2 linked regions of the Rhizobium lentis genome follow. Each later gene encodes a partner of the first gene's protein in a complex. Links are inferred from orthologs where the notes say so. Each region holds a gene or a part of one and is shown on either strand. Other genes may lie near its edges.

What was found.
Region 2: the proteins of dapF (region 1) and J0663_RS08425 are in contact, whole or in part, in a solved structure (PDB 5YGU), measured with the Escherichia coli proteins. The link is inferred for Rhizobium lentis from one-to-one orthologs.

What each region holds. Positions count from the first base shown.
Region 1 is NZ_CP071454.1:1,610,894-1,614,117, forward strand. What follows is about bases 111-3,013. They hold dapF (diaminopimelate epimerase), read right to left. Parts: upstream 2,064-3,013; coding sequence 1,158-2,063; downstream 111-1,157. Other genes in these bases: mtaB (tRNA (N(6)-L-threonylcarbamoyladenosine(37)-C(2))-methylthiotransferase MtaB), read right to left, coding at 111-1,161; J0663_RS07760 (hypothetical protein), read right to left, coding at 2,171-2,374; ffh (signal recognition particle protein), read left to right, coding at 2,787-3,013. In the rest of the region: more of mtaB, read right to left, coding at 1-110; more of ffh, read left to right, coding at 3,014-3,224. UniProt on the Escherichia coli protein: Involved in the succinylase branch of the L-lysine biosynthesis and in the biosynthesis of the pentapeptide incorporated in the peptidoglycan moiety. Catalyzes the stereoinversion of LL-2,6-diaminopimelate (L,L-DAP) to meso-diaminopimelate (meso-DAP).
Region 2 is NZ_CP071454.1:1,758,342-1,761,430, reverse strand. The notes cover bases 228-2,995. They hold J0663_RS08425 (RNA pyrophosphohydrolase), read right to left. Parts: upstream 2,007-2,995; coding sequence 1,449-2,006; downstream 228-1,448. Other genes in these bases: J0663_RS08420 (divergent polysaccharide deacetylase family protein), read right to left, coding at 2,031-2,995; bfr (bacterioferritin), read left to right, coding at 824-1,309; J0663_RS08440 (error-prone DNA polymerase), read left to right, coding at 228-363. Outside these bases: more of J0663_RS08440, read left to right, coding at 1-227; more of J0663_RS08420, read right to left, coding at 2,996-3,089. UniProt on the Escherichia coli protein: Master regulator of 5'-end-dependent mRNA decay.

The sequences.
Region 1 (3,224 bases):
GTTTTCCGTATGCGCCAAGCCGTTGTTTTCGACAAGCAGCCATTGCCGCGTCCCGACCATTTGATCGAGATGGGATTGATGCAGCCCCTGTCCAGTGGCGCGCAGCCGCGCGGCGCGATCCTTGACGAGCGATCGGTCGAGCTGCGGCATCCGTGCTGCCGGCGTGCCGGGACGCGGGCTGTAAGGGAAGACATGCAGATGCGCGATGCCGGCCTGTTCGGCGAGCCGCACGGCATTGGCAAACATCTCTTCCGTTTCGGTGGGAAAACCAGCGATCATATCGGCACCGAAACTCATTTCGGGGCGGAGCCGGCGCGCCTCCTCGATGAAACGCAGCGCATCGGCGCGTGAGTGCCGGCGCTTCATGCGCTTCAGGATCATGTCGTCGCCATGCTGCAGCGACAGATGCAGATGCGGCATGAAGCGGGGCTCATCGGCGATGAGGTCCATCAGATGGGCGTCGGCCTCGATGCTGTCGATCGAGGAAAGTCTGAGGCGGCGGATATCGGGAAGCTGCTTCAGCAGCGTCTTCGCCAGAAGACCGAGCGTCGGCGTACCGGGCAGGTCACCGCCATAGCTGGTGGCATCGACCCCGGTCAGCACGATTTCGCAATAGCCGCTATCGACGAGCTTGCGGGCCTGGTCGACGACTGCGCCCATCGGCACGGAGCGGGAATTGCCGCGGCCATAGGGGATGATGCAGAAGGTGCAGCGGTGATCGCAGCCGTTCTGCACCTGGATGAAGGCGCGCACGTGGCCGTCAATATGCCTGACCATCTGCGGCGCCGTCGCCTTGACGCTCATGATATCGTTGACGCGGAGCTTCTCCTCGGCCGAAACGCCGAAATCCGGCAGGCTGCGATAGGAAGCACTCGCGAGCTTTTCTTCGTTGCCGAGCACCGCATCGACTTCGGCCATGGCGGCAAAAGTCTCTTTTTCCGTCTGCGCGGCGCAGCCGGTGACGATGATGCGGGCATGCGGATTGTCGCGCCGCGCCCGGCGAATCGCCTGGCGGGCTTGGCGCACCGCTTCACCGGTCACCGCACAGGTATTGACCAGAATGGCGTTGTTGAGCCCGGCCTTTTCGGCCTGCGCCTTCATCACTTCGGATTCATATGTGTTGAGGCGGCAGCCGAAGGTAATGACCTCGATGCCGCTCACTGCGCCCCGGCCTCCCGGCTATCGTCGCGCGACCAGAGGCCGGTCGACGGATCGAGCCGGCCCGACCACTCCCATTCGGCGGGACCGGTCATGATGACGTGACCATCGCGCTCGCGCCACTCGATCGAAAGTGTCGCCGGCGGCTTGGCGCTCGCCACATTGATCGTCACCTTGCGACCGGTGCGGCCGGTGCGCGCGGCACTGACGGCGGCCGAACAGGCGGCCGAGCCGCAGGCGAGCGTCAGACCCGCGCCGCGCTCCCAGGTGCGCGTCGTCAATGAGGTCGGCGATGTCACCTGCGCCAGCGTGATATTGGCGCGCTCGGGAAACATCGGATGGTTTTCCAGCAGCGGCCCGAAACGGGCGAGATCGTAGGACATCACATCCTTGTCCACCCAGAAGATCGCATGCGGATTGCCCATCGACATGGCGGATGGCGAATGCAGCACGGGATTGTCGATCGGGCCGATCTGCAGCTCGATGCGGCTGGTATCGTGGAATTCTTCCGCCAGCGGAATCTTGTCCCAATCGAAGACCGGCCGGCCCATATCGACGGAAATTGTTCCGTCCTCGTGCTCGACGGCGTTCAGGATTCCGGCGACCGTCTGGAAGGTGAAAGCCTTCCGGCCGGTCTCGGCGGCAAGGGCCTGCACGACGCAGCGCGTGCCGTTGCCGCAGGCCTGCGCCTTCGAGCCGTCGGAGTTCAGAATATCGATGAAAGCATCGGTGCCGTCGGCCTTCGGATCATGAATGGCCATGATCTGGTCGAACTCGGTCTGCGGATCGGCATTGAGCGCGACCGCCGCCGCAGGCGTCACCTTGTCCGGCCGCCCTCGCATGTCGACGACCAGGATCTTGTTGCCAAGCCCGTTCATCCTCGCGAATTCGACCGTTACGCTCATCGTATCATTCCGTCTGTGTTTCCGCTGTATATGGCGGAAATACGAGGGAATTACCAGTGGGTGAGTGCCATGCAGACGTTCCAGCCGGGTCGATGCCAGTTCGGCTTCTACCGCTGCGTGCCGTCCGAACTGAAAGATGCCGAATGCGCCTCGACGATAGCGGCGGTGATGACCTTTCTCAGCTCGTAGACCAGCGAGCGGGACCGTTTGCGATCCAGATCCTGTGCCGCCTTTGCAAGACTAAGGCCTTCGTTGAGAACAATATGATGGGCCCGTGCCAGTGCCCAACTTTCAATATCAGGATTGATCATTCGATATCTTCGCCGGATGACCCGGCATCAAGGATATTCACGAATCATTTTACAGGGATGCACATAAGTAGAAAGTAGAATCATAAGTGGAATATTTTGCAACTGGCCTTTATAGCGAACTTAGACGGCCAGGCGGAATTTTAACCGCGGCGCCCATGCCGAAGGCCCGCCATGCGGCCATCTGCCCGCATTCGCCTTGACTTTCCCGCCGCTTTCCTGTTTATCGCGCCCAATCCGCGACGAGCCGCATGACTCCGAGCCGCCGACCGGGACTTCATGATCCCGGAGGTCAACACCCGACAGCGCGATGCGCCCTCGGGTGCTTTTTGGCTTTGCGTCTTGTTTTCGTCAAGGAAAAGAACGACGTTTCCGGGCATATCGAACCCGCCCGAAACGTATCAAGGAAGAGCCGATGTTTGAAAACCTCCAGGACCGTCTTGGATCCATTCTGAATGGACTGACAGGCCGTGGCGCGCTTTCGGAAGCCGATGTTTCCGCGGCGCTGCGCGAGGTTCGCCGCGCGTTGCTGGAGGCCGACGTCGCGCTCGACGTCGTGCGTTCCTTCACCGACCGCGTGCGTGAAAAAGCCGTCGGCGCCGAGATCCTGAAGTCGATCAAGCCCGGCCAGATGGTCGTCAAGATCGTGCATGACGAACTGATCGAGATGCTGGGCGGCGAAGGCGTCGGTATCGACCTGCATGCCCCGGCCCCGGTCGTGGTCATGATGGTCGGCCTGCAGGGCTCGGGCAAGACGACGACGACCGCCAAGATCGCCAATCGCCTGTCGGCGCGCGATAAGAAGAAGGTGCTGATGGCGTCGCTCGACACGCGCCGTCCGGCAGCCCAGGAG
Region 2 (3,089 bases), 150 kb from region 1 along the record:
GATGAGACCGGGGTCGCCAATGCGATCGTCTGGAACAAGATATTCGACAAATACCGGGCAGTCGTCATGGGTGCCCGCCTCGTTAAAATCCGCGGCAGGCTGCAAAGCCATAGCGGCGTCATCCATACGGTCGTCGAACATATCGAGGATATGACGCCGGCGCTTGGCATCCTGCAACGCGAGGCCCGCCGGTTCGGCGCCTGCGCGCGTTCGGACGAGGTGCTGCGGCCGGGAATCGACCAGCGGCAAAAGGCGGATGAGCGCAAGAGGGTCGGACAGGAAAGAGGGGCGGCTGGAGCAGAGCGCCATACAGGCGTGAGCGAGACCGCTGAAGTCATGCCGCGCGGGCGGAACTTTCATTGAAACGCGTCGCGCAGATCGGGATCTGGATCATCATCCCGGAACAGTCGTCTCATTTTAGACAATTTGCAACAAGCCCGGCTTATCGCTGCTCATCGATGCCGCCGGACTCGAATTTTTTCTTGACAGCCACCATCTTCTTTAGCAGAAAACACGATAGTCAGTGTCATGTTTGGAAATGAAGACGTGCTTGTCTGCAGCTGCAATTACATAACCGACAAGGAAATCCGGGAGGTTATCATCGACCTTCTCGACGAAGACTGTTGGCAGCTTATCGTGCCTGCGAAGGTCTATCATGCCATGGAAAAGCGTGGCCGCTGCTGCGGCTGCTTCCCTAACGTGGTCGACATCATTATCCAGACAACCGAGGATTATCACGCCCGTCGCCACTCGACGGAGGCCGAAATTTTTGATTTCATGTCGCGCTTGAAGCAGTTCCATGAGGAAAACAGGAGAGCGGACATTGAAAGGCGACAAAAAGGTCATCGAGCGGCTTAACGAGGCACTGTTCCTCGAGCTCGGGGCGGTCAATCAATATTGGGTTCATTATCGTCTTCTCGAGGATTGGGGCTACACCAAGCTCGCCAAGAAAGAGCGTGCCGAATCCATCGAAGAGATGCACCACGCCGACCGGCTTGTTGCGCGCATCATTTTCCTCGAAGGTCATCCCAATCTGCAGACGCTGGCGCCTCTGCGCATCGGCCAGAACGTCAAGGAAGTGCTCGAAGCCGATCTTGCCGGCGAGTACGACGCCCGCACGGCCTACAAGAAGTCGCGCGACATCTGTTATGAGGCCGGCGACTACGTCTCTATGAAGCTTTTCGAAGAGCTGCTGGCGGACGAGGAAGGCCATATCGACTTCCTCGAAACACAGATCGATCTGCTCGAGAAAATCGGCGAGAGCAAATACGGCCAGCTCAACGCCGATTCCGCCGACGAAGCCGAATAATTCGGATCAGATGCCGGCTGCCCGAAGCAGCCGGCATTCTCAATGCGCGGCTTCGATCCGCAACCAGCCGATTAGCGCATTTCCGTTTTTCTTCGAAGCTCTATCTCTTTGTTTTCACGCAATTCCGGACGCAAAACCGTTACACACTTTTGCTGGAATTGCTCCAGTCCTCCGGCTGCAGCGCTGCCAAATGCTGGAACTCGGCGATCACCTGATCGTAAACGGCGCGTTTGAACGGCACGATCAGGCCGGGCAGTTCCTGCATCGGCTTCCATTCCCAGGCATCGAATTCCGGCTCGTGGCCGCCCGGCGGCGGGTTGATGGCGATCTCGTTTTCGTCGCCCTCGAAGCGGAAGGCGAACCAGCGCTGCGTCTGGCCGCGGAATTTTCCTTTGAGCCCGATACCAATCAGTGCCGGCGGCAGATCATAATTGATCCAGTCCCGTGCTTCGGCGAGCAGCGTCACGGTCTTGATGCCGGTCTCCTCGTAAAGTTCGCGGTAGGCGGCATCCAACGGATCCTCGCCCTTGTCGATGCCGCCCTGGGGCATCTGCCAGAGCTGCGGCGAACCGTCATATTCGGAATTACCGTCGGGGATGCGTCGCCCGGCCCAGACCAGGCCATCGCGATTCAGGATCATCACGCCGACGCAGGGGCGGTAGGGCAGGTCCTCGGCTTTCACGGTCGCCTGGCTCATTCTCTTCTCCGTCAGGATATCATCTCAGGGGTTTCTGGGGTCGTGGGAAAGCGCCGCGACGCCGACGATCTCGATGCCGCGCATCGAAGCCTCCTCGCTCCACTTGGCGATGGCGTCGACGCTTTCGTCAAAAGCCGAGGCAACGCCAATCGCCTGGCCGTTCTTGCGAGCGATGCGCTCGAGTTCGTCGAGCTTCTTGAGGACGGCGTTGACATCGAGCTGGCCGTCGAGCTGCAGATCGGCGAGGGCATAGGGCAGCTCGGTTCCCTTGGCGACAACAGCCGTTTTCGACTGCGCCGACGTGCCATCGTCGAGGAAGAGCAGGCCGCGCTTGCCGATATCGCGCATGACAGGTTCCATGGCGGCGGGGTCGGAGAGGAAACGGCCGCCGAGATAGTTCATGATGCCGGTATAGTTGGTGATCTCACCCATCGCCTTGTGCAGGTTTTCGATGTTGCGGGCGATCGGCTTGGACGTCAGCAGCGTCTCGGGGCCTGGATCATTGGCTGGGTAATCAAACGGCTCGAGGGGGACCTGCAGCAGAATCTCGTGACCGCCGCGGCGGGCTTCCTGCATCCAGCGCTGCAGGCTGTTGCCGCTTGCGGCAAAGGCGAGGGTGATTTCCTCCGGCAATTCGGCGATGGCGCGCTGCGTTCCCGTCTGGCTGAGTCCGAGGCCGCTGACTACGATGGCGATGCGGATGCCGCGCGCCTGGGATGAGGGGCGGGCATACTGGTCCATCGGCCGCCGCCCGTCCGGGCCGACGATCGGCAGCCTGCCAAACGCGGTTTCTTCGAGCAGGCTTTCGTTGGGCTGGGCCGCCATGCGCGGATCCTGGCCGATCTGCATGGCATCGACCAGCACTGGCCCGCTGCCGTCGCGCGGCCGGGGACTGTACTTGGTAACGACCGAGCCATCGCCAGTGACCATCCGTTCAACATTGGCGCCCGAATGCGGATCGGAGCGAGGCAAGCCGTCCGCCGCCTGGTCGGCAGCGCTTGTCGGCGGCTTATCGGAAGGTCCCGATGCCGCCTGTTCGGCCGCCGGCGGTTTGGCGCGCTCCAACCCATCGCCACGAAAGGC